Regions from separate parts of the Fontibacillus forbon genome, predicted to be linked through region 3. Evidence: predicted binding sites of a transcription regulator. Region 3 holds the regulator's gene; each other region holds the start of a gene.

Region 1 (10,339 bases), on a different contig from region 3:
CAGGTAACACAATATTTTTGGGCTCAATCACGGATACCAGAGCATCGCCGTAGACCGAAAAACGCACAAATCCCGTGAACGCATGGCTCTCGGAATTCAAATGCCTCACTGCTTTATTAAGCTGATGAACGGTATTCTCCGTCAGCATATTCATCACAACGCCCCCATGCTTGAAACCAAGACGCAGAAAGCGGTAAATCAGCATTTCTTTTTGAGAGTCACATGTGAGAAAGCCTAACCGGACCAATTCCTGGGCTGCCGGCGATATTTTATTTCCGATTGCATCATATACCCGTGCAGCCTTCCCCGAATCGGTTTCAACGTAACGGTTGCCGAAAAGCACATACTGCGGATCTGCGTCAGAAGTAATATCCAGCAGTTCCTCCTTGCGCTCATAACTCTCGAATACGCAGCTCAGCAAACCGTCAAAACTTCCATCATAGACATAAGCAACATCGTTCACCCAAGGCATGGGATCAAGTCCTTTCTTCCGGTACCCATCGCCAATTCCTCATCCGTAAACAGCGATAACTGCTCCACCTGAGGTTGGGGCAGAAACATGCCCAGTTCTTTGGTTGACAATAGCGATCTCAAGATTGTGCTTTCGTTCACTTTCAATCCCTCAAGACGTCTGCCGGAGCAGGTGATAAAATATTGGGCGCGTTTCAATACGACGCCCAGCTTCTTAAGCCCGGGAAAGTCCAGCCTGGACGCCCGGCGGGCCTTCACAATCCTTTTTGCGCTTCTGACCCCGATCCCCGGTACCCGCAGTAATGTCTCATAAGGCGCCGTACTGATCTCCACGGGAAACCGATCGATATGATTCATCGCCCAATTACATTTCGGATCCATGAACGGATTGAAATTCGGAGTGCGTTCATCCAGCAGCTCCTTCGCTTCAAATCCGTAAAACCGCAGCAGCCAATCCGCCTGATACAACCTGTGCTCCCGCAGCAGCGGCGGCTTGGTGTCCAGGGACGGCAACAGGGAATGCTCCATCACCGGAGTATAAGCGGAATAATATACTCTCTTCAGCTTGTACTTGTGATACAGCGCCTCCGTCAAAGTCAATATCTTCAAATCGCTGTCCGGCGTCGCTCCTATGATCATCTGGGTGCTTTGCCCGGCAGGGACGAATTTGGGGGCATGACGGTATTTGACAAGGTCCGTAACGTTCTCTTGAATACCTTGCCGGATAAGAGACATCGGCTTCAAAATCGCCTCCTTGGTCTTATCCGGGGCTAGCTGACTCAGACTATCCTGTGAGGGCAGCTCGATATTGACGCTCATCCGGTCGGCCAACAGGCCGAGCCGGGAAATCAGCGCGGGATCGGCACCGGGTATCCCTTTGACATGAATATATCCGCCAAACTTATACTCATTCCGAAGCAATTCCAGCACACGAATCAACTGCTCGGTCGTATAATCAGGGTTCCGCATGATCCCCGAGCTTAAGAATAATCCCTCTATGTAATTGCGCCGATAAAAGTTCATCGTAAGGTTCGCCAGTTCCTCCGGCGTGAACATAGCCCGCCGCGTGTCGTTGGAACGCCGGTTTACGCAATATTTGCAATCAAAGATACAAACGTTGCTCATCAACACTTTCAACAACGAGATACAGCGTCCGTCTGCGGCAAAACTGTGGCAGATACCTGAGCTGACCGCGCTGCCAGCCGCCCCCGCTTGGCCGTTCTTACGTTCCACACCGCTGGAAGAACAAGATACATCATATTTGGCCGAATCCGTCAAAATCGTCAGTTTATCATACACATCCATACGCCGATCCTCCCTTTTGATTCCTATTATAATACGAACATTTGTTCCTGTAAATAACAGGAACAAGCCGCTCTTCAGTAAAAAAGAGCGACTCGTTGTATGAACGTTTATGGAGTTGAATTACTGCTTCGGATGATTTCGGCGGTGGCGGCTTCCGCCAACGGGTGAAAAGACCTGCGTCTCGCTTCGAATTCGGCTATCTTCGGACCGGAGCGGAGCTGATAACCCCGTAACGCCACAATACTTTGCGGCCGAACCAGCCGAACAGGCGATCCGTGGCAAAGCCCATTAAACCGAGACTGATGAGGCCGACAAAAATCCAGTCCGTGCGGAAGAACAGCCGCGAGTTCCAGATCAGGAAACCGACGCCTTCATTGGAGGCGATCATTTCCGCCCCGACGATCGCCATATATGAAGTACCCATAGCTAACCGGACCCCGGTGAACATATACGGGGCGGTCGCCGGAATAATGACGTGCAGGACAATCTGCCATTCCGAGGCGCCCATGCTGCGGGCTGCCCGGATTTTATCCTCCTCGACGGACAGCACGCCGGTCAGCGTGTTCATCATCACGATAAACAGCGTGGCATAAAGGATCAGAGCGATCTTCGACTGTTCCCCGATGCCAAACCAGACAAGAAATAACGTAATGAAGGCAATAGGAGGAATAAACCGGATAAAATTAAGCAGCGGTTCCGCGAAATGGCGGATTATATCCACTCTGCCGATGAGGACGCCGAGCGGTATCGCCAGCAGGCTGCCGAGCGCCCAACCGCTGAACACCCGGTAAAAGCTGATTCCTATATATTTCGGGAGCGATCCGTCTTTGAGCAGCTCTATCGCCCCTTTAACGGTATCCACAGGGCCGGGGATCACCTCGGGACCATAAAGGAGAGCACCAGCTTGCCAGGCCACTAGAAGAAATATCCAAAGCAGAAGCAAGCCCGCCCATTTCTTTTTCAACCATCCTGTCATCCGTCTTCCTCCTATTCGTCAAAATGGGCCTGAATCCGGCCGTGATACTCGTAAAACTCCGCCCCGGAAACTTCCCGGGGGTAAGAGAGCGGAATATCGTAAATATGCGATATTTTCGAGGAGGGGCCCGGGGACATGATGCCGATTCGTCCGCCCAGCAAGATGGCTTCCTGAATATCATGCGTCACAAACACGACGGTCTTGCCTGTCTGCCGCCAGACCCGCACCAGTTCCTTTTGCATCGTCCTGCGGGTCATTGCATCCAGCGCGCCGAACGGCTCATCCATAAGCAAAATTTCGGGATCGTTGGCCAGAACCCGAGCCAATTGTACCCGCTGCTTCATCCCGCCGGATAGCTCTCTCGGAAATTTGTCTCCGTGCCCTGTCAGTCCGACCAGATCGATATATTGCTCCGAGATTGCTCTCCGGTCGCGCTTCGGGACTTTTTTCATCTTCAGCCCGAACTCTACGTTCTGCCTCACCGTAAGCCAGGGAAAGAGCGAGGAATCGGCCTGCTGAAAAACGACCGCCCGGTCCCGTCCGGGCTTATCGATATCGGCGCCTCCGACTCGCAAATTCCCGCTGGTTTTGGAGATGAAACCCGCGATCATGTTCAACAGGGTTGATTTCCCGCAGCCGCTCGGACCAAGCAGGATGAAAAACTCGCCCCCTTTAATCACCAGATCCACGTCCTTGATGATGTAGTGAAGTTCGCCGCTTCCGGCCCCGGTTTGTTCACTGTAGCTCTTATTCAAACCCTCGATCGTGATCGTATGTTTCAGTGCAGCCCCCTGCTTCGGCAACGCTAGAGACATTTAAATCCCCTCCTATGGTGTGATGGTCACGCGGTCAGGCAAAATTTCCCGCAAGGCATCCAGCTTGATTTTGTCTTCCAACTCAAAGTCCTGCTGTATGATTCCATTTTCCACCATATAATTTTTCTGGCGGGACAAACTGTCGAGCGCGGCCTGATCGAAATCGATATTCCAATTGACCACCGACAAATCCTTCAACGTAGCTTCCTTCGGCTGTTTGACTTCTTTATACAAAATCTCCGCCACCTTTTCCGGGTTCTCCTTGATAAAGGCGGAGGATTCGTCCAGTGCGCGGAGGAAACCCGACACGGCTTCCGGATGTTCCTTGATCAGCGACTCCGGCGCGACGATCTGGCTGCCGATCCGTACCTTCGTTTGCGACATGTCCGTCAGCTGGTGCACCCCTTCAATGGCTGCGAACTTCTCCACCATGACCGCACCGGTGGCCCAAACGGCGTCCACCTCTCCTTTTTTCAAAGCGATATACGCTTCGTCAAATCCCCCTTGACCGATCAATTTGGCATCTTCGGGTTTAAGGCCGTATTCGGCAAGGTACTCATCCCACAGATAGGTAATAAATGTACCCCGCATAAAGCTCAGGTTCTTCCCTTTCAAATCTTCCGGCTGCTTGATGTCGTCCCTTACAAACAACTTCCATTGCTTCGCACTCAGATCCGTGGAAGTCCCGGTCGAAGCGATGATCGCAAACTCCCCTTTGCTGACGGCGTTTAAAATCGGAAAATCGGCTCCCCAGGCGATATCCGCCTGCTTGATGAAGAGCGAATTGATCCCTTCCGCAGGCGTAGCGAATGTCACCAACTTCGCATCGATTCCGTGTTTTTCAAAGAGTCCTTGATTTACCGCAACGCGCAGTACGGGATTGGATGAAATATCGGCGATATTCAGCTTCACCTTCGATTGTTGTCCGTTCCCGCCTCCCGAATTTCCCGCAGCCTGGGCCTTGGATGACGATTCGTCACCGGACGAGCCGCACCCGGTTAGAACCATCAGGAATGTAAGAAATAACAATAATGACGATATAGCCGTTCTTTTCAAATGAGTGTTGTTTCTCTTGGATCTTGGCATGGTCTCTTCTCCTTTCTTTCTCCTATTCTTCTTCAACCGGCTTGGCCGGCCGGGTCCCCTCATCGATCCGGGCGACGCATAGCGCACCTTCACCATATGAAACCGTGCCGTTCACAAGCACGATGGATTCAGCTCCCGTTCCCGCAGCTCCCGGAACTCTGAAGCTGGCCACGTCCAGCGGCTCGATCGCCGTTTCGACCGGTTGCGAAAGCTGGGGCACCCACTCATAAGGCACGCGATAAGCGCGGTACACCATATTCGAGTTTCTCTTATTTTTGTAAGGGGAAATATATTCCCAAACCAGTTCATGCTCCCGGGTAACTTCAAAAATCCGGCCGTCCGCGCCTTCCGTAATCAGTGTGTTGCCGTTCGGCAAGCGCTGGGCGGAGCTGATATAAGGACTGTAAAAATGGTAAGAGTCCAGCGGCGCCATGAATCCGGCTTCCGTCGGAGTGTATTTCCATACGATCTCCAGCGTGACCGGATCGATCTCCAAAATGCGGGAATGGTCGCGGGCGGCGTTTTTTTGACCGAACGCGGAAGCCGGATTCGGAGCTCCATAACCGGCCCAGCCCCCGTTATCGAACAGAAGCAGATTGCCTTCGCCGGGCAGCCCCTTAGGAATCAGGTGAGCATGGTGCTGACCGATGATCCAGCCCAAATGCTTGACCTCGGGGGCGGAATAATCCGGACCGAGCTTCCAGACGATCTTCCCGGATTTTTTGTCCGTAATCGCAATAATGTTGCTCTCTCTGGCGTCCCAAATAATGTTATCCGGGTGGAACCGCTCGTCTCCGTCGTCATACCAGCGGTTAGGCCCAAGCGCGGAGACGGAATTGATATGCATCCAGTCCCCCGAATGGTCGCCGAAAAACCGGGTATTGGGATCACGGAACAGAACGTTTTTGGCCTGCTCGTCAAAACCCAGTTCGTCAAAATGCTCATGCAAATTCCATTCCCAGACGATGTTTCCTTCCCAGTCCACTTCAAGGATCGAATCATCAAGCAGCAATTTATCCGAAATTTTGGGGTTGCGGACGTTTTTATGCACGAGAATCAGCGTGTTCCCCCCATCAATTCTGGGCTCCGCACCGGGAACGTAATAACCGACCGGGTTGCCTTCCCGCTGGTAATCGTGATGGGCTCTGGCCATCCACTGCGGATCATGGCCCGGATCCTCGATCAACTCATGCCGGTTGAACCGCCATACGATATTTCCGTCCCAATCGACCTGCACCAGGTCGACCTCATCCTGGAATCCGTACTTCGGATCCCGTTCGGCCGTACTGCCGAGTACATTGCCTCCGGGAAACAATTTGTTGGGGAAGCCGCGAAGCCCCTGCCACAAATGCACCTCTTTGCCGTTCATGTCGATCAGCAGCGCACCCAGATCGGCCGCCTGATAGATCGTATAACCGCTCCACGCTTTCTCCGGTTTATACACCGTCGCTCCTGTAGGGTATATTGTCGGGTGTCCCATGTTCATCCGCTCCTCTATTAGTAAGATAGAAATTTTCCTTGCCGGTTCATGTCCTCGGCCGTCGGCCCGTCGATTTTTTTCTGCTGCTCCCGCCGGGAAACACGCCGCGCGTCCTCCGAATTCCGCTTCGCCAAATCGTTCAGCGTTTCGGAAAAATGCTCGAGCCGGCCAGTGAGCACTTTGAAAAGATGATGAATCGACGTAAGCTCTTCCTCCGATAATTCCGCAAACAGAATCGAAATGCATACTCTGCCGATGTTCCGGTTGCGGTCCAGCATATCCTTGCCCTGCTCCGTAATCTCGAGCCATACCGTCCGACGGTCGCTGTCTTGCCGGATTCTTCTGGCGAACCCTTTCTGTTCCAGCTTGTCGCACAGGCCCGTCACGGCACCTGACGTAAAATCAAGCTCCTCGGCCAGATCGCCCAGACGCTGCGGTCCTTCCCGGATCATTTTTTGCATGACGAGCAAACCGGGAAGCGTAACCCCCTCAACCTCGACTTTGTCCCGTTCCTTCACGAATCGCCGGACCATCTTTCTGAACAGCCAATCCGCCTCCTCGATCAACTCCCACTCCGCTTCGCTTCTGCTAATGACGGCCTCAACCCCTTGAAGAATAGTAAAAAGGCCCCCGAAAAACATCCCTTGATCGGGAGGTCTTTCAGGAGCCTTTGGCGGTCCAATCGGCTGCTACTATCCATTCTCTTAGCACTAAGAAAATGACTGATAAAGTATTTTTCATCATATTAAACCCATTAATCACACCTGTCAAGTATGAATTATGAAAAAGAGGTTGTCAGCAGTTTTTAATGCCGCATCGGGTGAATATTTTCTTTTTTGGAATGTCTTTGAATCGTGGACAATAAACAAAATATGTCCACCTAAAAGTGGACATGAAGACAATAAAGACTGCTTTTAGTATACATCTATACTTCGTGCATTTTTGCGCATTTCATCCCACATTTAGTGTTGTACAAAAGAAGCAGGCTATCTTTTCCGCAAATTCCTGTCCACCTTTTGAAAGACAAATTCATGTTTTATCCACCGTTGAAGGACAAAGAGAGACAAGAATGCCGGCTCTGACTTTCATGACGCTTCGTAACAGGTTCTCAACAAGGATCTCTCCAAAAGATCACTGTATAGTCGTTCTGAGAACTTACACTATGTGAGGCACTCTTTAAAAGTCACTCAGCAAAGGCGTTCTGCGCAGGAGCCGCTGTCCAAAATCTGCCGATCCAGCTACTTACGCTGTGTATACCCTTCCCCGATCTTATAGGTCACCTTAAGCACCTTTCCCGGTTCCGTTTTCCATTTGGCATTCCAGAAGCCGTCACTGTCCGGCTCCAATAATGTACCCAGCATGGAAATGACGCCGCCATGGGTAACGATCAGAATAGGTTCTTCCACGTTATCGAGCACGAGCCTACGCGAAAATGAATCCAGTTCGGCGAATATTTCCTTGATGCGGCCTGCGAATTCCGGCCATGCTTCGCCTCCCGGAGGGGTTACCTCCTGCGGATTGTCGATCCAGTTGCGGTAGTGGGAAATATGTTTTAACATCTCATAAGTCCGACCTTCCCACGCACCGAAATTCATCTCTCTCAGCCGGGAGTCATAGGAGGCAGCGGCGGCCAACTCCGGAGAAATATACTCCAGCGTGCTCCGGCAGCGCCTAAGATCGCTGCAGAATACAGCCGAAAAAGCGGTCTCCCCCAGCTCGGCCCGCAACGGAGACAACCCGCAAGCTTCACCGGGAAGAAGCTCCGGGTCGCTGTGTCCCTGGTATCTGCGCTCTATATTCCATTCGGTCCACCCGTGGCGAATCAACCACCACTCCATGTCTTGTCCTCCTTCAAATCCAGTGCGCCCCGCCGGCCATCCAGATCCGGATTCCGGTTGCAATCAATACGAATGCTCCGGATACAACAAACATTAACCGGGCGGTCCTCGGAATGTCATCGGGCTCTAATTCGCGCGTCTTCTCCCCCATGTATGCGCGAAACGATTTCACGCCATGGTACCAGTTTTCCCCGCCGAGCCGGATGCCGAGTGCTCCCGCCACCGCGGCTTCAGGATAACCGCTGTTGGGGCTGGGATGACTGGAAGCATCCCGGCGCACAGCACGCCAGGCGCCAGCGGCATCCCATCTCAGGCACCAGGAAGCGGCGATGAGCAGGAGCGCGGTCAAGCGGGCCGGAATATAATTGGCGATATCGTCCAGACGGGCGGAGGCCCAGCCGAGATGAATGTATTTGTCGTTCTTGTAGCCTACCATCGAATCGAGGGTGTTCACGGCCCGGTAAGCCATCGCCAAGGGGGCGCCGCCCAGCAAAGCGAAGAACAGCGGCGACACGACGGCGTCGACGATGTTCTCCGCTACCGTCTCGACCGCGCCGCGTGCTATCTCCGGCGGTTCAAGCCGCTCGGTGTCGCGGCCCACGATCATGCCGAGCGAACGGCGCGCAGCCGGCAGATCGCCGCGCAACAAATGGCCGCACACCTCCATGCCGGCGTCCCGCAATCCTTTCGCGGCGATGGTCGTCCAGATCAGCAAGGCCTCGCACGCTGCGGCGAGCCAGGGGCTGATCCCGGCCAGCAGGCACAGCGCGGCCCAGGTCAGGGCAAAGCTGCCGCCCGCGACGATGAGCGGCAGCAGCAACCCCGCGGCCCGGTAGGCGCGGGGCTTCACCAGGCGGCGGATGCCCGCCTCGACCCGCTGGATCGCCTTCCCCATCCCGATGACGGGATGAGGAAGCCAGCGCGGGTCGCCGAGCAGCCGGTCCAGCGCGTACGCGACCGGCAGCATCCACCACGCCGCCGTCACGTGCGACCCTTCGCCGCTGCCCGCAGCGACTCGCTTACGGCGGCGTATACCAGGCGGCCCACCATGCCGCCAAGGTCCGTTGCGGTGCCGGCGTAGCTGTGCAGCAGCGGCCATTCGGCGCGCTGACTCACGCCGATCACGACCGCATCGGTCGTGGTGCCGGTGGCCGCTAACCCCGTCTCGGCGTCAAGCACGCCGAGATCGCCGAGCGCAGCGGTCTTCGCCTCGGTTGCCGTAATGACGGCATTCACCATCGCCCCGGGCGTCAAACGCCCGTCGACCGCCAGCATCAAATTAATCGTCCCCGGCGTCCACGATGCCGGGAACGTCGTCCGCTTCACGCCCGCGCGCGCCGCATTGGATACCCCTGCCGTGGCGCAGCAGAACACGGCGAAATCGCCGCACCGTTCCTCCGCGACAGCGGCGTGACGCAATCGGACGGCGGTAAGCAGACCCGCCGTTTCCTCCGAAGGGTATCCCCACGCTTTCAAGCTATCCGCGATGTCCCGCTCCGGATCATCGCACCGGTAGAACCGGTCGACATAAATATTAACCATCCGTTGTAACGGCGACATTCCCCCGCCGTATACCGAACTCCCCAAGCCATCCATGACCGTCGGCGCCTCCAGCAAAAGATGCCGCTCCCCGCGCGTCAATTTCAATCCGGGCCATGCGGACGATTCGTAAATCCCGCTCTCGCCGCTATTCAAAAAAGGCGTCGTCATTTCTTCATTCCCCCCGCAAGCACTTGTTTCATTTCATCAAGCAATTTCGCACAGGCTGCCGGGTCTTTAACGGCGATCCGGATATCCCGCTCTCCGAGTCCCGGATACATAGCACAGCTACGCACCAGTACCCCCTTCGCCCCCAAAGCTTCCTGTATGCCGGCGGCCGTACAGATCTCGGGCAGGCGCACCAGCAAAAAGTTTGCCTCCCCGGGCCAGGTGCGGCAGCCCAGCCTATCCAATTCCTGACGCAGCACCTCCCGCTGCCGGATAATCAGCGAAATCGTCTCCTGCTCATAGGATGATCCCGCCGCCAGGCAAGCCTCTCCCGCCAGCAAGGCCAGCGCGTTAACGCTCCAGGTCACCTGCTTGCCCCGCATCGCCGCCGCCGTCTCGGGATGCGACACGGCATAGCCTAGCCGCAGCCCGGGAATCGCATAAAACTTCGTCATCGACCGGATCAGAATCAGCCGGGGATAACGCTCGATTTCCGCCAGCAACGATTGCCTCCGCGGCACCGGGATAAAATCGATAAACGCCTCATCCACTACGATATATGTACGATAACGCTCCCCCGCTTCAGCGAAGCCTCGCAGCTCGTCCAGTTCATACTGCACGCCGTTCGGATTGTTCGGCTGTCCGACGAACACCAGGTCGC
Region 2 (10,339 bases), on a different contig from region 3:
GTACGGTCTCCAGATTAATGATGTTTTCCTTGAACCAGTCGTACGTGTTGACCTTGTTAAAGGTTACGCACGGGCTGAACACATTGATCAACGAGAAGCCTTCATGTTGAATGCCCTGTTCAATCAGGGAAGTCAATTGCTTCAGGTCGCTGGAGAACGATTGGGCTACGAAGGTGGCTCCGGAAGCAAGCGCAATTTCCAACGGAGACAGCGTCGATTCTACCGAACCTTCCGGAGTACTCTTCGTCTTGAACCCCTCGCCGCTGCGCGGTGAAGTTTGCCCTTTCGTCAGGCCGTAAATCTGATTGTCCATGACGATGTAAGTGATATTGATGTTCCTGCGGATCGCATGAACCGTATGGCCCATCCCGATGGCAAAGCCGTCGCCGTCGCCGCCGGAGGCGATGACCGTCAAATCGCGGTTGGCCAGCTTGACGCCTTGCGCGATCGGAAGCGCGCGTCCGTGAATTCCGTGCAGTCCATATGCATTAATGTAACCGGAGATCCGGCCGGAGCAGCCGATCCCGGAAATGACAGCCAGATTTTCCGGCTCAAGCCCTACAGCAGCTGCTGCGCGCTGGATAGCCGCCTGGATGGAGAAATCGCCGCATCCCGGACACCAGTTTGGTTTGATGTTATTACGGAACTCTTTAAAGGTTGCCATTCTTCACCAACTCCTCCTGTGCTTTGTTGCCGGCTGCATTTTTGCATCTTTCGAACACTTCCGAAGGCAGGAACGGATTTCCGTCATATTTGAGGACATTCACGATCTTATCGTGATGTCCGACATTCATTTTAATCAAGTTAGCCAATTGGCCGGTTGCATTGTTCTCCAGTACGACGATCTTCTTTGCTTTCTCCATTTGCTCCTTTACTTCATCGACCGGGAACGGATGCAGCAGGCGGACCGTCATATGGTTCGAAGTAATTCCTTCGCCGTTTAAGCGAAGACGGGCCTGATCGATCGTACCGCCCGTGGAACCCATGCCCACGATCAGAAGATCCGGATCGGCGTGAGGGGCGTGCAGATGGATCGGATTCTCCACCTCCAGCTTTGCCAGCTTGCGGAATCGCTTATCCATCATTTTCTTGCGGTTCACCGGGCTCTCCGAAGGACGTCCCGACTCATCATGCTCCACGCCGGTCACATGGTGAATGCCGTTCTTCTCGCCCGGAAGCACCCGCGGCGAAATTCCGTTTTCGGTGAACGCATAGCGGTTAAACATGCTCGAATCTTCGCGGTCCGGAATATCCTTGACCATATAGCCCCGGTCGATCTGGATTTTATCGAAATCCAGCACCTCGCAAGACTGCTTGCCCAGCGACAGCTGAAGGTCGGTCGCCAGAATGACCGGCACTTGATACTTCTCAGCAAGATTGAAGGCTTGAACGGTATCGTAGAAGCACTCTTCGATCGAGCTCGGAGCGAGCACAATCTTAGGGATTTCCCCGTGCGTCCCGTATATCAACGCGCTGATATCGCTCTGCTCCTGCTTGGTCGGAAGTCCCGTACTTGGACCGCCGCGCTGGGTATCCACGATAACGACCGGTATCTCGGTCATCCCCGCCAATCCGATCGCTTCCATCATGAGCGAGAGACCCGGTCCCGCCGATGCGGTCATGGTTCTTACTCCGGCATAGCTGGCGCCGATGGCCATCGTAATCGCCGCGATTTCATCTTCCGTTTGCACCACGGTGCCGCCGAACTTCGGCAGCTTTTTAATCAGATATTCCATAATTTCCGAAGCCGGCGTAATCGGATAGGCACTCATGATCCGGCAACCGGCAGCTACGGACCCGAGTCCGATGGCATCATTGCCGATCATGAACAGCTTCTGCTTTCCGTCGGCCGGTTCCAGCTTGAAGTTCTCCAGCGGACCGCCAGCGAGCTCAAGCACGTAATCCGCACCTCTTTTGACCGCTTCAATGTTTTTTTCCACGATCGCCGGACCTTTGCGCCCGAATTCTTCTTCGACCGCTTTATTGAATACTTCCAGCGGCAATCCCAAGAGCGCCCAGGAAGCGCCGGAAGCGACCATATTTTTCATTAACGAGGTGCCAAGCTCCTCAGCAATGCTAGTAATTGGAACGGCGAACAACTTCGCGTCCACGCCTTCGGGTACGACCGGATTGAATTTGGCGTCTGCCACAATGACTCCGCTGCTAAGCAGTTCATGTGCGTTCAAATCGATAGTCTCCTGGTCAAAAGCGACTAATATGTCCAAGTCGTCGGAAATCGCGCGAATCGGCTTGGTGCTGATCCGGATTTTATTGTTCGTATGGCCGCCTTTAATACGTGAAGAAAAATGCCGATAGCCGTATAAATAGTAACCCAGTCGGTTCAAAGCCGTCGAAAAAATCCGATCCGTACTTTCAACGCCTTCACCTTGCTGTCCACCGATCTTCCAAGACAATTGACTAATCAAGATCGCCCACCCCTTTATGGTATCGCACTAGAATTTAGATGATATTAGTGCTGACAGAATGTAAACCTGTGAGGAATCGTATATAAACCCCTGACATTTGTGAACATTCTGTTTCAGAGTCATGTCAATTTTATGTCGCAAACATATAAAAAGCAAGCGTTTTCTACCCTTTTTCATATAGTAGTTTTCGATGAAACCAATCTCGTAATTGGATTAATTAAAGCGCTTACTTTATTTGTGGGAGCCATGTTCTTAAAAATGAAAGTGCATTACCGGACAACCATCCCTTTACAAGGTCTTCAGGATAGTGCCGGAGCAGCAGTTCCACCAAGTTCGCGTAGTGGCCGCTATGTCTCAAATCCTCGATATGGCTCTCGATCCCGTCAAAATCCGAACCAAACATGATGTTTTTTTCGCCACCCAGGGAACAAATATGCTCCAGATGCGGTAGAATGTCGCTCGCGGCTACTACAGGAGCTTTTTTAACAAACCAGGGAACGAACGTTACTCCGATTCTGCCGTCCAAGGAAACGATCTCCTGAATTTGGTCATCCCGCAAGTTACGGACATGGGAACATACGCCGTAAGCGTTGGAGTGGGATGCGATAAAAGGTTTTCCCGCCTCTTCGGCCATTTCGGCCAGCTCCCAGAATCCTTTGATCGATAAATGAGATACATCAAGTATGATGCCGAGCTGATGACAGGCTTTGACCAGTTCCACGCCCTGCGGAGTTAATCCGCCACCACGCGGTTCAAGGATACCGTCCGCTGCCCAATTGGCGAAGTTCCACGTTAGACCCAGGCATCGCACGCCTCGCTCATAGCATAGCTTCAAGTAATGAAGATTGGCTTCCAACCCGTCCGCCCCTTCAATCGAGAGCAGTCCGCCCGGCCGACCCGCCTTCACCGCCTCGTCGAGCTCTTCAACTGTGGTGATCGCAGCCAAACCGGATTGCACTACTTTTTGCCTGAATAGATCGATCTGGTCTAGGACGTAACCAAATTGCGGTTTGCCGAGCTTCTCGGAAAGATAGATCGCAAAGCATTGTAATTCGACTCCGCCTTGACCCATCCGTTCCAGATTGACATCCAACCGGGGGTCCCGCGTAAAATCCAGATTATGATCCAACTGCATTTTACTTAGTACATCGCAATGAAAATCCACGATTTTGTAAGCCAAACCGATCCCTCCGCTCATTCTTGTAATACCCGTTAATATCAAAATAAATGCAAAAAAACCTGTCTACTCTATCGTAAACAGGCATCTTCAACAGGATTTTCAATTATTTTATCTAGGTTCTACGATCAATTTTATAGCAGTGCGATCTTCGCCATCGATCACGATATCCGTAAATGCCGGAATACAAATCAAATCGACACCGCTTGGCGCCACAAATCCCCGGGCAATCGCTACCGCTTTAATAGCTTGGTTGAGAGCACCCGCCCCAATGGCCTGAAGTTCAGCAGCGCCACGTTCTCTTAGTACTCCAGCAAGCGCACCGGCAACGGAGTTAGGATTGGATTTTGCTGAAACTTTTAATACTTCCATGGTTAGTACCTCCTGGGAATTGGTTTGATTGATCCCACTACTTAGAAGATATTCGTGAGACTTCAAAAAATTCCTTCTTTTTTCTCCAGAGGCCTTCCCTACAGCTTAATATGTTTACTCCATAATCCATTCGTCTTCGAGCAGACGTATTTTCTGAATTTTCTTGGCATGGCCCGTGGCCTCGTCAATATCAACCACACAGGCATGAAACTGCCATTTTCCTTCGCATACCTGAAAACGTACCGGCAACTGGGTCGTGAACTTGCGCAGTACGGCATCACGCTCCATACCGAGTACTCCCTCCCGGGAACCGACCATGCCCGCATCGGTCAAATAAGCGGTCCCTTGAGGCAAAATAATATCGTCATTACTCTGAACATGCGTATGTGTCCCGACTACCAGAGAGACGCGTCCGTCCAAATGCCAGCCCATTGCGATTTTCTCCGATGTGGCTTCGGCATGGAAGTCGACTAAAATGCACTTATGCTTTTTGGAGAGACTACCCACAATTTCGTCCGCCATCCGGAAAGGATCCTCAATCGCCGGCAAAAAGGTACGGCCCATCAGGTTAACCAAGGCCAGTTCCTTGCCGTTAGCCCGAATGATCGTGGAACCCAACCCCGGCGTTCCCGGCGGAAAGTTCGCAGGACGCACCATCCGCGGCTCGTCGTCGATAAAGTCAAAGATCTCTTTATTATCCCAGGTATGATTGCCCATCGTTAGGCCATGAATGCCAAGGTCAAAAAAATCTTTGGCGATTTTGGCGGTAATGCCCCGTCCGGCCGCAGCATTTTCACCATTGGCTATAATAATGTGCGGATTGTATTTTGATTTCAAATGAGGCAGTGTATCCTTCAGCGCTTTACGTCCCGTGTTTCCAACGATATCTCCGATAAACAGAACTTTAATGACGTTTCCTCCTCAGATCTGGCATTCCGGTAGAACTAATACCTCCGGAACTTATCATATTTAAAAGTGAAAAAGCGGCCCACGGGGGGCCACTTTTCAGCATAACCTTTACTTAGCGTATTCAACCGCCCGTGTCTCGCGAATGACGGTAACTTTGATGTGCCCCGGATAATCGAGTTCACTTTCAATCGTTTTCGTAATATCTCTCGCCAGACGGAATGCTTCCGCATCGTCGATCTTTTCAGGCTGAACCATCACGCGCACCTCGCGGCCCGCTTGAATGGCAAAGGATTTCTCCACGCCTTCGAACGATTCGGAAATCTCCTCGAGCTTCTCCAAACGCCGGATATACGTCTCCAGCGTTTCGCGCCGTGCGCCAGGTCTCGCTGCCGACAAGGCATCAGCTGCACCCACCAGCATCGCAATGACCGAAGTTGCCTCACAGTCCCCATGGTGAGAAGCGATACTGTTGATAACGACCGGATGCTCTTTATACTTCTTAGCCAGTTCCACGCCGATTTCGACATGAGATCCTTCCACTTCATGATCAAGCGCTTTACCGATATCGTGCAGCAGTCCGGCCCGCTTCGCGAGCGAGATATCCTCACCCAGCTCTCCGGCCATAAGTCCGGCCAGGTAAGCCACCTCCATGGAATGCTTCAACACATTTTGTCCGTAGCTTGTCCGGAACTTGAGACGTCCCAAAATCTTGATTAAATCCGGATGCAGCGCATGAACCCCTACTTCGAAAGTAGCCTGTTCACCGTACTCGCGGATACGTTCATCGACCTCGCGACGGGATTTCTCAACCATTTCTTCGATCCGCGCCGGGTGAATACGTCCGTCCGCCACCAGTTTCTCCAGTGCGGTGCGGGCAATCTCACGGCGTATCGGATCAAAGCCCGACAAGATAACCGCTTCCGGTGTATCATCGATAATCAGATCGATACCGGTAAGCGTCTCCAGCGCACGGATATTCCGGCCTTCACGACCGATAATCCGACCCTTCATCTCCTCGTTAGGCAACGATACTACCGATACCGTCGTTTCCGCGACATGGTCTGCCGCACAACGTTGAATGGCCAGCGTAATGATCTCGCGGGATTTCTTATCCGCTTCTTCCTTCGCTTGCTGTTCAATGTCTTTAATCATTTGGGCTGTTTCATGGCGAACTTCCTGTTCCACATTGTTCAAAATGATGGTACGGGCATCCTCCATGCTCAAATTCGAAATACGCTCCAGTTCTTGAACCTGACTCTTGTAAATCAGATCAATCTGTTGCTGTGTTTCTTCAATCCGTTTCTCTTTGCCAGCCACTTGCTCTTCTTTACGTTCCAGCGATTCCAATTTTTTATCCAGCGACTCTTCTTTTTGCAACAATCGTCTTTCTTGTCGTTGAATTTCATTCCGACGTTCACGAATGTCTTTATCAGCTTCGGCTCTAAGCTTGTGGACTTCGTCCTTCGCTTCAAGAACCGTTTCCTTTTTCAGTGCTTCTGCGTCTTTCTTCGCGTTATCCAAGATTTGACTTGCAGCTTGTTCCGCACTGGAAATTTTAGCTTCTGCAAGAGATTTGCGAATAAAATACCCGATCACGAACCCAAAGAATAAAGCGGCTGCAACGAGAACGATCCAGATTCCTGCGTTCATCTGTTCACCTCCCCGTTGTTTCCTCCAAGGCATTCCTTGGGATGTTTGCAGTTGTAATTTTTCTCATTCATCATCATACAAAGAATTCATTACAGGCCGTTTAAGGCAAGGCTCTCCATGTGTGAGTGATGCAAAGTTTCCTCCAGCCACAAACGGAAAATTTGGCCTACATGATTTTCGAATAGAATCTTCACGGGACCCATAATTTTGGAAGGAAAAAAAGGGCCCAAGTAAAAATAGATTCATGTTCATTTTATTATTTGATGAAAGAAATTGTCAAGCAAATGACAAGCAATGTCTGTTTTGCTGTTATTCATTCTCCCACTCTTCTTCTTCGCTCATTCCATCTTCCTTGCCAAGCTCGCGAATGACTCTGGAGACGAGCGATCCCGAAAAGCCCCGGCGCATTAAAAATGCTCCGGTTTTTCGTTTACGGTCTGCCGGCTCGCCAGACGTGGAACGCCATTTCTTGGAAGCAAGCTCAAGGGCGCTCTCGAACTCGTCATCCTCGCTGACCGTTTGAAGGGCCTCTTCGATCAATGGCTTGGAAACCCCCTTCTGACGCAGTTCATGTCGTACCCACAGCTTCCCCTTGCCCCGGCCGCGGACACGCTGTCCTGCCCATTCTTGCGCGTATGCCGCGTCGTTCACCAGACCCTCCGCCGTTAACCGCCGTACGACTTCAGCTGCGGCCTCTTCGCTCCATCCCTTTTCTCCGAGTCGCATAGTTATTTCGAAGGCCGTGCGCGGCTTACGGCTCAAATAATGCAGTGCATCCGCATAAGCTTGCTGCCGTTCGTCGGCAAGCACGATTTCTTCCAACTCGTTCTTGGTAAAGGCCGCGCCTTTAATCATGCGGTACTTGATCATGACATCTTCATGGACTTCCAGTGAATAAGACCCGAATGAAATCCGGTATCGGAACTTGGGACGTTTCAACAGCAAAACGGATGTGATCGTCAGATCGATGCCCTCAGGAAATGCATCAATACCGCCGCTTTCCCCGGTTGACCCGGTTGAGAGATCTTCCGAAGCATTGCCGCGTGTCATCTCCCAAAATCCCTCTTCCGAAATATCTACAATGCCGCCGGATTGTTCCTGCTTTCCCCGGCTGCCAGCCTGTTTATTCCGTCCGCCATATCGCTGTTCCACCCGTCTATCGCTCCTTTATTCAGCACAATTAGAATCTCAGTTAAATAAAAAACGCCCTGTACCGGGAAGCCCCGGCCACAGAGCGCTTTAACAGCATGAGTTATTATTCTTCAAAAAGCGCCTGTTCTTCTTTAGCTTCAGCTTCCTGGTCGCTTGGTGACGAAGGAGGTACGGAAGTCGTCAAATTGCTGGCCTCCCGGATTTTCTGCTCGATGGCGTTAGCAATTTCAGGATGCTCTTTAAGATACTGCTTCGCATTTTCACGGCCCTGACCCAACCGTTCTCCGGCATAGGAATACCAAGCGCCGCTCTTATCCACGATATCCTGTTCCGCACCTATATCGATAATGCTGCCTTCTCTGGAAATTCCCTCACCGTACATAATATCGATCTCCGCCTGTTTAAAAGGAGGAGCTACTTTGTTCTTGACTACTTTAATCCGCGTCCGGTTACCAACCATATCATTGCCCATTTTGATCGTTTCCACACGGCGAACGTCAAGACGAACCGTGGAATAGAACTTCAAGGCACGGCCGCCAGGCGTGGTTTCAGGGTTCCCGAACATAACGCCGACTTTCTCCCGCAATTGGTTAATGAAGATGGCGATCGTTTTGGACTTGCTGATTGCCCCTGACAATTTGCGAAGAGCCTGGGACATTAGACGCGCCTGAAGACCGACGTGGGAATCCCCCATCTCGCCTTCAATTTCCGCTTTAGGAACCAGAGCGGCTACAGAGTCGATAACAATGACATCAACGGCGCCGCTTCGCACGAGCGCTTCGGCGATTTCGAGCGCCTGCTCACCGGTGTCCGGCTGAGACAACAGCAGTTCGTCGATATTTACGCCCAGTTTGTTTGCATAAGAAGGATCGAGGGCATGCTCCGCATCAATAAAAGCGGCTTGTCCGCCAATCTTCTGAACCTCGGCGATCGCATGCAGCGCCACCGTCGTTTTACCGGAAGATTCCGGTCCGTATACTTCAATGATCCGGCCGCGGGGAAGTCCCCCCGTACCAAGTGCGATATCTAATGCCAACGATCCGCTAGGTACGATCTCCACCTGCATATGCGTGGATTCTCCCAGCTTCATGATCGAACCTTTACCGAATTGTTTTTCTATTTGACGAAGCGCCATTTCCAGCGCTGCTTTACGATCTGACAATCAGCTCACATCCTTAAATATGATTGGATATACGATTTCTTACATTTATAATTGTACCTTGTTTTGGAACGTTTGCCAAGCATTTTTTCGAACATACATTCGTAAATTTTTCTATGTCGCTCAAACCCTTCTGGAACGTTTAGAAAAGCTTTGCCTCCTTTCGAAAACACCCATAATGGATAATTCGCCAGGCTTGAACCGATGATTTTCCGCGCTCTTCTTCCCCTCATGCTGAATGTGCCCGTTGACATGGTAATGCTGCCGTTTACGATGACGCCCCATGTCTCGAGCAAGTCCTCTGGCCCCAAAGCGATTAACGATCCACTCCTTCCCGTTCCATACTTATAACGACAAAAAGAACCGCAGCAAAACAATCAGTTTGCTGCGGTTCTTCCGCTAAAATCTATTATACTCCGGTTGAAATCCGTAAGGCAAGGCATAGCATTCCCGATTAAAGCGGCTGCTCTGCCTTCAATTGTTTCCAAAGATGATAAAGCACGGTTTTGGCCGACCGCAATCGAATCGTCTCACGGTTTCCCTTTAAATTTAGTTCATAGACGTCGGTGTCGCCGCCGCGCCGGGAAATACCGATATATACCAGACCGACAGGCTTGCGTTCGGAATAACCGGGGCCAGCCACACCCGTAATCGACAATCCGAAATCGGTATCCACGATCATGCGCACTTGCTCCGCCAGCACTTTGGCCGTTTCCGCGCTGACGGCCCCGGGGGCGTTATCGCCTTCCAACAATTCATGCGGCACGTTCAGAAGTTTCTCTTTCATCGCATTGGAATAGCAGACTATTCCTCCGAGGAACACCGTGGCGCTGCCGGGAATGCCCGTAACCGACTGCATCAGGAGCCCGCCGGTACAGCTTTCCGCGGCGCTCAATGTGAGCCCCCGCTCCGTCATCATATCCACGATCGTCTTCTCGATCGGCACGTCTTCGCTGGCGTAAAGGTGATCCGGGAGCCTTGAGCCGATTTCGGCCTCCAGCTTATCCAGTTTTTCCATCGCTTCGTGCTCTGTTCTTGCTTTGGTGGAGATCCGGATCGTGACTTCACTTTCCTTGGCATAGGGAGCGACCGTCGGATCGGATTGGTTCTCGATGAGATCCAGCAGCTTGGTCTCCAACCCCGATTCCCCGATGCCTGCAAACTTGAGCATTTTGGAATATAGCGGCTCCTCCTGGGTTAATACATGCTGCAAAATCCATGGTTTCGCCTGCTTCTCATACATCGGCTTCATTTCGGACGGAGGCCCCGGAAGCAGCACGTAAAACTTCCCGTTTTCCTCGATGGCATTCCCGACAGCGAGCCCGGTTTCGTTCGGCAACGGCGTCCCCCCGTCAACGACCAGCGCCTGCCGGCGGTTGTTTTCCGTCATAGGAACACTGCGGCCCTGGAAGAACCGGTCCACATTGTCCATCGCGATCCGGTCGATGTGTAGCGATCTTCCCAGCACCGCAGCCACGGCGTCCTTGGTCAGAT
Region 3 (10,339 bases):
GATCACTTAAAGAAAGCTTTTAACATGATGCATGAATTAATTCAGGAAACAGAGACTTTACTGAGGGCTCATTCGATATTCAACAATGAAAGGTAACCATGCCTAAATTAAAAGCGAGACGATATCGGTCTTCAATTCTGACGGCTCGGTCGTGGTTTCATATCTGCCGTATACCGAACCGTCGCGATGGATCAAAAACTTGGTGTAATTCCATTTGACTCCGTCGCCAGCGTAAATCTCGGGGTGTTTTTCTTGTAAAAAGCTTTGCATCCACGGACCCGTTGGGCTCTGGCGGTCAAAACCTTGGAAAGGCGCTTGTTGTGTAAGATAGTGAAACAAACCGTGGGCGGAAGCTCCCCTGACGTCCATTTTTTGAAACAAGGGAAATGTCACCCCGAAGTCGCGTGTGCAGGTTTTATGTATTTCCGCATTTTCCCCTGGTTCTTTTTCGTTGAATTGATTGCAAGGAAAACCGAGTATTTCAAACCCTTGCTGACGGTATTTTTCATAAAGTTTTTGAAGATCGGCCATTTGACCGGAATAGCTGCACTTACTGGCAGTATTGACAATGAGCAGTACTTTTCCGCGATAAACGGACAATGAAACCGGCGTGCCGTGAATCGTATTCACCTGAAAATCATAAACAGTCATCCGTTCATCCCTCCCTCTGAAGCATAATTCCATTATAAGACTGCATTTTTAATTGATCTAATATATAAAAGAGATAACTGTTATAGGATCAACCTATCGTTGAAAAATTTTCAAGAAAGTTGAACTTACAGAATTTGAATAATCTCCGATGATTTTTGATATTTCGGGTAATCTAAAGGCAAGGAGCTGATGGATATGGTGCTTGCCCTGAAAAAATACCACAGACACCGCTTGAGGTTGAGAAAGTTATGGCGCGGAGAGCGAGCGGGAAGATCCAGGAATCTGCTGAATGATGATATGTGGCCCGTATAGGAGTGACTGCAACTTCGTCGTAGAAAAATGAAAAGAGGCTGCCCTCGTTAAAGGGAAGCCTCTTACCTGTAAGTTAAATATAGATTAGTGCAGATCGCGGAACAATCCGACGACCTTGCCCAGAATGCTGACATGCTTCAACCGAATCGGTTCCATTGTCGGATTCTCCGGCTGCAAGCGGATGTGGTCTTTCTCTTTGTAAAAAGTTTTGACGGTTGCTTCGTCGTCTTCCGTCATGGCCACTACGATATCGCCGTTGTTGGCGGTTTGCTGCTGCCTTACGATTACATAGTCGCCATTATGAATTCCGGCTTCGATCATGCTGTCCCCCATGACGGAAAGCATAAAGATTTCGCCATCGGCGGAATAATGCTGTGGAAGCGGAAAATAGTCTTCTATGTTCTCGGTGGCTGTAATAGGCACACCTGCAGTGACTTTACCAACGACTGGAACGCGGGTAATGCTGTGGGCGAACATTCCGATGGAATCGGAGTCTTCCTGGCCCAGAAGTTCGATGGCCCGAGGCTTGGTCGGGTCGCGGCGAATGAAACCTTTCTTCTCGAGACGGTCAAGATGGCCGTGGACCGTTGAACTGGAAGCTAGTCCAACAGCTTCGCCGATTTCACGTACGGAAGGAGGATAGCCTTTCATTCTGACCTCGTTGCGGATAAATTCTAGTATTGCCTGTTGTCGGCTGGACACCTTGGACATAACGATCATCAACCCCATTAGTAACGTTTGGAAAAATTATAACATAGAACTTCCGTTCGTACAAACGTAAGTTCTAAATTGAAGATAAAAAAGAGAACAATTGTTCGAAAAAACTATTGAATCAAACAAGTGTTCGTGTTATAGTGAAAACAACGATAAGAACACATGTTTGGAATGATGAATAATGCTTAAATATAGTACATATCAAAGCATCTATGATAAACCGGCACCTCGTAGATCGTGGACTAATAATATAACTGTTTCTGGCTGGAGCAGAAATCTGGGGAAAGTATGCTTGTTGCTGTTTGTTTTGATGATCACCGGAACGGGAGTGGTTACTGCGTTTGCTGCGGCTTCAGACGGATACGATCGCTCTGCATTGCCGACGATCGTCGTTAAGCCGGGCGACACTTTATGGGAGATTGCCGTGAATCATAAACCCCGTGGTAAAGATACGAGAATTTATGTGGAGTCGATTATCCGGCTCAACGGATTGAACGGAAGCAATATTCATAGCGGCGACACGATCGTTCTTCCCAACTAAGTGATGAATCAGCGATAATTTTACTTCATCTATATGAATGTCTTCCCAGGAGCTTGGTTCCAAGGGCAACTCGCCTTGACAAGCTCTTTTTCTCATGTCAAAGTAAGAATTGTTGCCTTATGAAATTAATTGAGAACATAGGAGGAAAACCATGGATATAGATACATTGGTTAATCGCATTAATGAACTGGCTCGCAAAAATAAAGCCGAAGGGTTGACGGAAGACGAAAAGCTGGAAAGAGCCCAGCTTCGTGAAACTTATTTGCAGAACATCCGTAACAATTTTCGTCAGCAGTTAGAGTCGATCGAAATCGTGGATAAGTAATGCTGGGCCGAGAGGCCTTGCATACATAACCATACATTTTTAGGAGGAAAGATCATGGCTTCGTTTGACAGAAAAGTAGAAAGAAATCAGATCAGAATGAACAAAAAAGGTAAAGGCCCTAACGTGGGCCAAGGTCGTGGAAGCCAGAATCCCCGCACCTCGCTGGGATCGAAAGGAGAAGGTGAAGTTTTTCGGGGGCGTAATATGATACTGCCTGGCCTTCTGGTATTGCTGGCCCTGTTGTACGCGGCTGTTGGACTGGTGGGAAGCGCAGCAGAAATGAGCTCTGGTTTGTTTTGGCTAACGATCGTTCTGTATCTCATTCTGGCTTTGACTATTTTCTTGAGAAAACCTTATTTGCGGATTAATAAAGGATATTTGTACACTTCCAAGTACAATCGGGACAAAATCCTGGAAGCAGGCAATATCAGCAAAATCAGAGTTACCCGTCAAAAGGTGACCATCTCGCCGAAAGGGAAAGACACCAATTGGGTTTTCTACCGGGGACGCAATCTTTTTGATACGGAAGCTATGGGCGAGCGCCTGGAACAGTATGCTAAAGTGCATCACGTAACGTTTGAAAAGGAATAAATGATGGCCGGCGTTTGTGCGGTGAATTTTTTCGGGGGAGTGTGCAGATAGAAATGGCGATTAAAGCGGTTTGTTTTGATTTGGACGATACTTTGCTTTGGGATGAACGAAGTGTCCGGGAAGCTTTTGAAGCGACTTGCCGAAGTGCGCAGGACGCAGTCGGAATCGATCCGGCCAAACTGGAAGAAGCTGTCCGCAAGGAAGCGAGAGAGCTTTACGAATCCTATGAAACGTTCCCTTTTACTAAAATGATCGGGATTAATCCGTTTGAAGGATTGTGGGCAAATTTTTCCGCAGGCGAACAGCCGGAATTCCGTCAATTGGAGCAACTCGCCCCTGTATACCGCAAGGAATCCTGGCGCCGTGGATTATTGGCTCTGGGTGTAGATAATGAAGACTTAGCGGGTGAACTGGCTGAACAATTCGGCAGAGAACGCCGGTCCCGGCCGCATGTATATGAGGAAACCTTCACGATTTTGAACGAGCTGAAAGGGAATGTGAAACTGCTGCTCCTCACGAACGGCTGTCCGGCGCTGCAACAGGAAAAGCTGGACGGAGTGCCTGAGTTGGCACCTTATTTTGACGAAATCGTTATTTCGGGGGCCTTCGGCAGAGGGAAACCGGATGCCGCAATATTCCGTCATGCCTTGGAACGGCTCGGCGTGGAGCCGGAAGAAAGCCTGATGGTCGGAGACAAGCTGACTACCGATATTTGCGGCGGACTTAGTGCTGGGATGACCACGGTTTGGGTGAATCGGGACGGAAAGAACCGTAACGACGAAATCGTCCCTAATTATGAAGTTCAACATTTGTCTCAGCTTCACGATATCATTGCTAAGTTTGCCTAAGGTTTGCAGAGATGAAGCTTTGTTGAATCAGATGCATAAGCTTGTCGCGAAAAGGGAGGGAATAACGTGAAAAGGAACACCTGGCTGCTGGTCAGCCTTACCGTGCTGTTTCTGCTGCTGAGCGGATGCGGTAGAAGCGGGAGTGAAGGTCATTCATCTTCTGAGAATACGCTGGAGCCGATCAAGGTCGAACTAACCGTCAATCCCACCCAGGTTCAAACCGGCGAAAAAGTGACTTTTGAAGCGAAAGTGACCCATCAGGGTAAAACTGTCGACGACGCCAAAGAGGTTGTTTTTGAATATTGGAAAGACGGCGATAATGAGGAAAACCATAACATGGAGACCGTTAAAGGTGCCGGGAACGGAAGCTACATCTTCGAAACGGTGCTTGAATCGACTGGGACTTATCACGTGATTTCCCATGTTACTGCCAGGGATCAGCACTCTATGCCTTCTGTGGAATTCAAGGTAGTTGAATAATACGTCAAGCATTGAACCCAGGCATTGAATTCAAGCATATCAAAGGCTGCCATTACCTTTATGGGAAGGCAGCCTTTTTGTTGTATTCCAATAGCCATTTATGACCTCATTTTGATTCGGAAAATCACGAACTTTTTCTTCCTTCTATATGATTTCGTTCGTGTTTAAAATTCTAATTGCATCCATGGGATTACCATGCTTTATTGAGGTCGGATTGAGCGATATCCGGTAGCCGAGAGGCTGTTGACTCCTTATTCATTCAGGTAAAGAGCCTTACATGATAGGGCTGGAACCGGATGTGGATTTCATATTATCCCTTTCCTTAAACGCTTCATTCTGATAAACTAAATCTTAACGTTTTGCGGGAGGGAATTGATCATGAGTAAACCAAGCTTGGAATCCAAAATGAAAGAACGAATATTGATCCTTGATGGAGCGATGGGTACCATGATCCAACAGGAGAATTTGACGCCGGAGGATTTTGGCGGCGAGGAACTGGACGGCTGTAACGAAATTCTCGTCCTTACCCGTCCAGATGTTATACAGTCCATTCATGAGAGATATCTTGAGGCTGGCGCGGATTTGATTGAAACCAATACGTTTGGCGGGACGTCCGTGGTGCTCGCTGAATACGATTTGCAGGATCGCACGCGTGAAATTAACCTGGCTGCCGCGCGGATCGCCGTTGAAGCAGCGGAAAAATACAGCACTCCGGAGCAACCGAGATATGTTGTTGGAGCGATGGGGCCGACGACGAAGACGTTGTCTGTAACCGGCGGGGTTACGTTTGAAGAACTGATTAGCAGCTATGAAGAGCAGGCTGTCGTGCTGATTGAGGCTGGCGTGGATGCCCTGATGCTGGAGACGTCTCAGGATACGCTGAACGTAAAAGCGGGTAGCATCGGGATCACGCGTGCTTATGCTACGACAGGCAAAGTGCTTCCCTTGATGATTTCGGGAACGATCGAGCCGATGGGGACAACCTTGGCCGGTCAAAATATCGAATCCTTCTATATTTCGCTGGAGCATTTAAAACCGGTTTCTATCGGTCTGAATTGCGCTACAGGCCCGGAATTCATGCGGGATCATGTCCGAACGCTATCCGAAATGGCAAAAGCAGGCGTGAGCTGCCATCCTAATGCAGGGCTGCCGGACGAGAACGGCAATTATCATGAATCGCCGGATTCGCTGGCCCAAAAGATGGCTGCTTTTGCGGAGCAGGGCTGGTTGAATATCGCGGGCGGATGCTGCGGGACGACTCCGGCGCATATCAAGGCTTTGGCCGAGAAGATGAAAGGATATCCACCGCGGGAAATCGCCGGGGAACATCCGCCGGCGATTAGCGGAATTGATCAAGTCTATGTTGAGTCCGCCAATCGTCCGTATATGGTCGGGGAGAGAACGAATGTTCTTGGGTCGCGCAAATTCAAACGGCTTATCGTGGAAGGCAAGTACGAAGAAGCTTCGGAAATCGCTCGTGCCCAGGTTAAAAGCGGAGCCCAGGTAATCGATGTCTGCGTTCAGGATCCGGACCGGGATGAAGCGGAGGATATCAAACTTTTTCTTGAGCTGGTCGTCAAAAAGGTCAAAGTGCCGTTGATGATCGATACGACCGATCCGAAGGTGTTGGATTTGGCACTGAGTTACTGTCAGGGTAAGTCTATAATTAACTCCATTAACCTTGAAGACGGAGAAGAAAAGTTTGAGCACGTGACTCCGCTCATTCATAAATACGGGGCTGCCGTCGTTGTAGGCACCATTGATGAACGCGGACAGGCGATTACTCGGCAGGATAAGCTGGAAGTTGCGAAGCGTTCGCATGACCTGCTCGTGAACAAATACGGCCTTAATGCGGAAGACATTATTTTCGATCCGCTTGTATTCCCGGTGGGTACCGGGGATGAGCAGTACATCGGCTCCGCCAAGGAAACGATTGAAGGGATCCGCCTGATCAAAGAGGCACTGCCAGCTTGTCATACGGTGCTCGGGATCAGTAACGTTTCCTTCGGTCTTCCTGAAGCCGGGCGGGAAGTGCTGAACTCCGTTTTTCTGTATGAGTGCACTAAGGCAGGGCTGGATTATGCGATCGTCAACACGGAGAAGGTAGAGCGCTACGCTTCGATCCCGGAAGAGGAGCGTCGGCTTGCCGAGGAACTGATCTACAATACGAATGACGCAACGCTTGCCGCGTTTGTGGCCGCTTTCCGGAACAAGAAAGTGGAGAAACAGGAGAAGATCGTCAACTTGACGCTGGAAGAACGCCTGGCCTCCTATGTCGTCGAGGGAACGAAGGAAGGCTTAATCCCTGATCTGCAAGAAGCGTTGAACCGCTATAGCGCTCTCGAGGTGATCAATGGGCCGCTGATGGCAGGGATGGAGGAAGTTGGCCGGTTGTTCAACAACAACGAGCTTATTGTGGCCGAGGTTTTGCAAAGCGCGGAAGTGATGAAAGCGTCCGTAGCTTATCTGGAACAGTTTATGGAAAAGAACGAATCATCCGTAAAAGGTAAGATTTTGCTGGCTACGGTAAAGGGCGATGTTCATGATATCGGTAAAAATCTGGTGGAAATCATTCTGGCCAATAACGGTTACCGGATTGTAAATTTGGGTATAAAAGTACCACCGGAGCGGATTATTGAAGCTTGTCGTGAGGAACTGCCCGATGCGGTAGGTTTGTCCGGATTGCTCGTTAAATCCGCGCAGCAAATGGTTACGACCGCTCAGGATTTGCGGAATGCGGGCATCGATGTGCCGATTCTCGTGGGCGGAGCCGCTTTGACGCGCAAGTTTACGCGAACCCGGATACGACCGGAGTATAACGGGCTGGTCGTTTACGCGAAAGACGCGATGGATGGATTGGACTTGGCGAACAAGCTGATGGACCCGTCGCACCGGGAACTTATCCGTCAAAATATTGAGGCCGAAAAAGCTGCGGATGAAAATGCAACTCCCGCAGCGCCAATGCCGGAGCTAAGCCGTGCGGTGAGGTCCAATATTTCCACGGATGCGCCAGTTTTTATACCTCCGGACCTGGACCGGCATGTGCTCCGGGATTATCCGATCAATCATATTATTCCTTATATCAATATGCAGATGCTGCTCGGGCATCATCTTGGGCTTCGCGGTTCGGTGGAACAGCTATTGGCTCAGGGTGATGAGAAAGCCGTGCAGTTAAAAGAAACCGTTGATCAAATTTTGCAGGATGCCATCAGCCAGGGGATTATCCGGGCGCAGGCGATGTACCGGTTTTACCCCGCCCAGTCTTCGGGCGATGATATCATTATTTATGATCCGGAAGATACGACCCGGGTGTTGAAAACATTTACGTTCCCGAGACAGCGGGTTGAACCGTTCCTCTGCCTGGCTGACTTCCTGAAGTCGGTCGAAAGCGGAACGATGGACTATGTCGGATTCTTGGTCGTAACGGCGGGACAAGGCGTCCGCGAATTGTCCGATCAATGGAAAGAAAAAGGGGATTATCTTCGTTCCCATGCGCTGCAATCCGTGGCACTTGAAACGGCGGAGGCGCTTGCGGAACGGGTTCATCACATTATGCGCGATATTTGGGGCTTCCCGGATCCGCAGGAGATGACGATGAAGCAGCGTCATGGCGCAAGGTATCAGGGAATCCGCGTTTCGTACGGATATCCGGCATGCCCGGATCTGGAATACCAGCAACCGCTGTTTGAGTTGATGCAGCCGGAGGATATCGGAATCCATTTGACCGAAGGATTCATGATGGAACCGGAAGCATCCGTCTCGGCGATGGTATTTGCCCATCCGCAGGCCCAATATTTTAACGTGGATAAAGCTTAAAGACATTGGCCAGTGAACCCTCCGAGTATTCGGAGGGTTTTGGCAATGCTGTGGGTACATATCTTTTAGTGCACATTTGTTTTCGAATAAGCAGGATGGGAGGCATCTTGATGGAATTGTATTTCATGGGAACAAACGCAGGGGTACCGTCCCTGGAGAGGAATGTAACGTCGCTGGCGCTCCGGCTTTTGGATGAACGGCGTTCCTTCTGGTTATTTGATTGCGGGGAGGGTACCCAACATCAGATTCTGCGCTCTCCGCTGAAGTTGAGCAAGCTGGAATGCATTTTCATAACCCATTTGCATGGCGATCATCTCTTTGGCCTCCCTGGCCTGCTTTCCAGCCGTGCTTACCAAGGTGGGGATACGCCGCTTGCCCTCTATGGTCCGCCGGGGTTGAAAAAATACGTGAACACTTCGCTTGAGCTCAGTGAATCACGGATTAATTATAAACTGGAGATCATTGAACATGAAGGCGGGTGCCTGTTTGAGGATGACACTTTCCGGGTGGAATCGGCGAAGCTGGATCATCGGATTGCCAGCTATGGCTACCGGGTGATCGAGAAAGATCTTCCGGGCAAGCTGGATACCGAACTGTTGAAAAAATACGGGATTACGCCCGGTCCCCTTTACGGAAAACTGAAACGAGGGGAAAGCGTACTCACTCCGGAAGGCAAGGAGCTTCATCCTGCGGATGTGCTTGGTCTGGCCAAAAAGGGGAGGGTCGTAACGATCCTCGGCGATACCCGCCCTTGTCCGGCGGAAATACCGCTGGCGGAAGGAGCGGATGCTTTGGTACATGAAGCGACGTTTTTGCATGAACTCGCCGATACGGCTTTTACGTACCATCACAGTACGGCAAGACAAGCAGCCGAGGCCGCCAAAGAGGCGGGAGCCAAAAGTTTGTACCTTACTCATTTCAGTTCGAGATATAAATATGAGGATCAGTTGCAGCGGCTGAAACAAGAGGCGGCAGAGGTGTTTCCGCATTCGCGTTTGGCTCGGGAACATGAATTGTACCCGATACTGCGAGGCGGAGAATAAAGGAGCAATCGGGAGAAATCCGGAGATTTTATTTTCCGGGAAAGCGCAGGAAATGACAGGCGTTCTCATTCTTTGCTAAGGCGATCTAACATGAATTTGGCTTGATTCGATCTCTTTCGACGAATGATGCTTGGAATTTCTGTCGTTTGACAGGCACACGGAAAAATTTGGACGGGAAATTTGCCTGCCCTTTATTATTATATGTACAATGGAAAGCAAGAGGGTGAAGTCATGAACACTACAACTATATCCTGGAAGGGATACTTGATCGACCTGGATGGAACTTTATATCATGGGAGCCGTATGATACCAGAGGCGGATACATTGATTCGCGAATTGGAAGCATCGGGAATTCCTTATTTGTTCGTTACGAACAATTCATCCCGTACTCCCGGTGAAGTCGCCGCTAACCTGAACGTGATGGGGATTCCGGCCAAAGAAGAGCAGATATGCACTTCGGCCGTTGCCGCTGCGGAGTATATCGCCGGACAGCAACCCCGCTCCAAGGTTGCACCGATTGGTGAAGCCGGTTTGCTTGAAGCGCTGCAAAATGCCGGGCTGATCATTGATGAAGAGTCACCGGATTTTGTCGTACAGGGGATCGACCGCTCTTTTACATATGAGACCTTAACGAAAGCTGCCCGCTGGATCTTGGGCGGGGCTCGTTACGTTCTTACGAATCCCGATCTTTTACTGCCATCGCAGGATGGGCTGATGCCGGGCGCAGGTACGATTTCGGCGGCTATCCGGGCAGCTTCCGGCATCGAACCGATTGTGATTGGCAAGCCCTCCGACATCTTGATGAAGCACGCCATCGATCGTTTGGGGCTGCGGAATGAAGAAGTCGCCGTCATCGGCGATAATATGCTGACCGATATCGCAGCGGGAATTAATGCGGGTTGCGGGACGATATTGGCGTTGACGGGCGTGACGACCGAAGAGAATTTGCCTGGCTTTGTGTCTTCATCCGGCGTTAATCCGGATGTAATCTGCCGCAATCTGGCGGAGGTTCGAAAGC

Evidence for each region. The regulator LexA, encoded in region 3, represses DNA repair genes until DNA is damaged. The targets are predictions, from matches to a motif close to CGAACATATGTTCG.
Region 1: ACLB09_RS11625 (putative DNA modification/repair radical SAM protein) is a predicted target of LexA. The motif match lies at 1,811-1,824, and genes of this name have one in related genera.
Region 2: recA (recombinase RecA) is a predicted target of LexA. The motif match lies at 8,937-8,950, and genes of this name have one in related genera.

Annotation. Positions count from the first base shown of each region.
Region 1 covers NZ_JBKGFV010000002.1:1,009,455-1,019,793, forward strand. Annotated here, with positions in the region: gene ACLB09_RS11620 (TIGR03915 family putative DNA repair protein) at 1-472, opposite strand, end outside; gene ACLB09_RS11625 (putative DNA modification/repair radical SAM protein) at 460-1,776, opposite strand; gene ACLB09_RS11630 (ABC transporter permease) at 1,973-2,752, opposite strand; gene ACLB09_RS11635 (ABC transporter ATP-binding protein) at 2,764-3,567, opposite strand; gene ACLB09_RS11640 (ABC transporter substrate-binding protein) at 3,580-4,653, opposite strand; gene ACLB09_RS11645 (aryl-sulfate sulfotransferase) at 4,676-6,133, opposite strand; gene ACLB09_RS11650 (MarR family winged helix-turn-helix transcriptional regulator) at 6,151-6,699, opposite strand; gene ACLB09_RS11655 (histidine phosphatase family protein) at 7,372-7,971, opposite strand; gene cbiB (adenosylcobinamide-phosphate synthase CbiB) at 7,985-8,938, opposite strand; gene ACLB09_RS11665 (adenosylcobinamide amidohydrolase) at 8,953-9,681, opposite strand; gene ACLB09_RS11670 (pyridoxal phosphate-dependent aminotransferase) at 9,678-10,339, opposite strand, start outside.
Region 2 covers NZ_JBKGFV010000002.1:173,432-183,770, forward strand. Annotated here, with positions in the region: gene ACLB09_RS07490 (2-oxoacid:ferredoxin oxidoreductase subunit beta) at 1-664, opposite strand, end outside; gene ACLB09_RS07495 (2-oxoacid:acceptor oxidoreductase subunit alpha) at 651-2,426, opposite strand; gene ACLB09_RS07500 (dipeptidase) at 2,653-3,624, opposite strand; gene ACLB09_RS07505 (stage V sporulation protein S) at 3,715-3,975, opposite strand; gene ACLB09_RS07510 (TIGR00282 family metallophosphoesterase) at 4,090-4,884, opposite strand; gene rny (ribonuclease Y) at 4,993-6,534, opposite strand; gene ACLB09_RS07520 (regulatory protein RecX) at 6,844-7,686, opposite strand; gene recA (recombinase RecA) at 7,790-8,848, opposite strand; gene ACLB09_RS07530 (competence/damage-inducible protein A) at 9,300-10,339, opposite strand, start outside.
Region 3 covers NZ_JBKGFV010000001.1:1,021,523-1,031,861, forward strand. Annotated here, with positions in the region: gene ACLB09_RS04695 (nucleotidyltransferase domain-containing protein) at 1-96, shown strand, start outside; gene ACLB09_RS04700 (glutathione peroxidase) at 103-651, opposite strand; gene lexA (transcriptional repressor LexA) at 1,048-1,674, opposite strand; gene ACLB09_RS04710 (LysM peptidoglycan-binding domain-containing protein) at 1,970-2,218, shown strand; gene ACLB09_RS04715 (DUF896 domain-containing protein) at 2,370-2,543, shown strand; gene ACLB09_RS04720 (hypothetical protein) at 2,598-3,134, shown strand; gene ACLB09_RS04725 (HAD family hydrolase) at 3,188-3,982, shown strand; gene ACLB09_RS04730 (FixH family protein) at 4,049-4,462, shown strand; gene metH (methionine synthase) at 4,841-8,278, shown strand; gene rnz (ribonuclease Z) at 8,389-9,321, shown strand; gene ACLB09_RS04745 (TIGR01457 family HAD-type hydrolase) at 9,553-10,339, shown strand, end outside.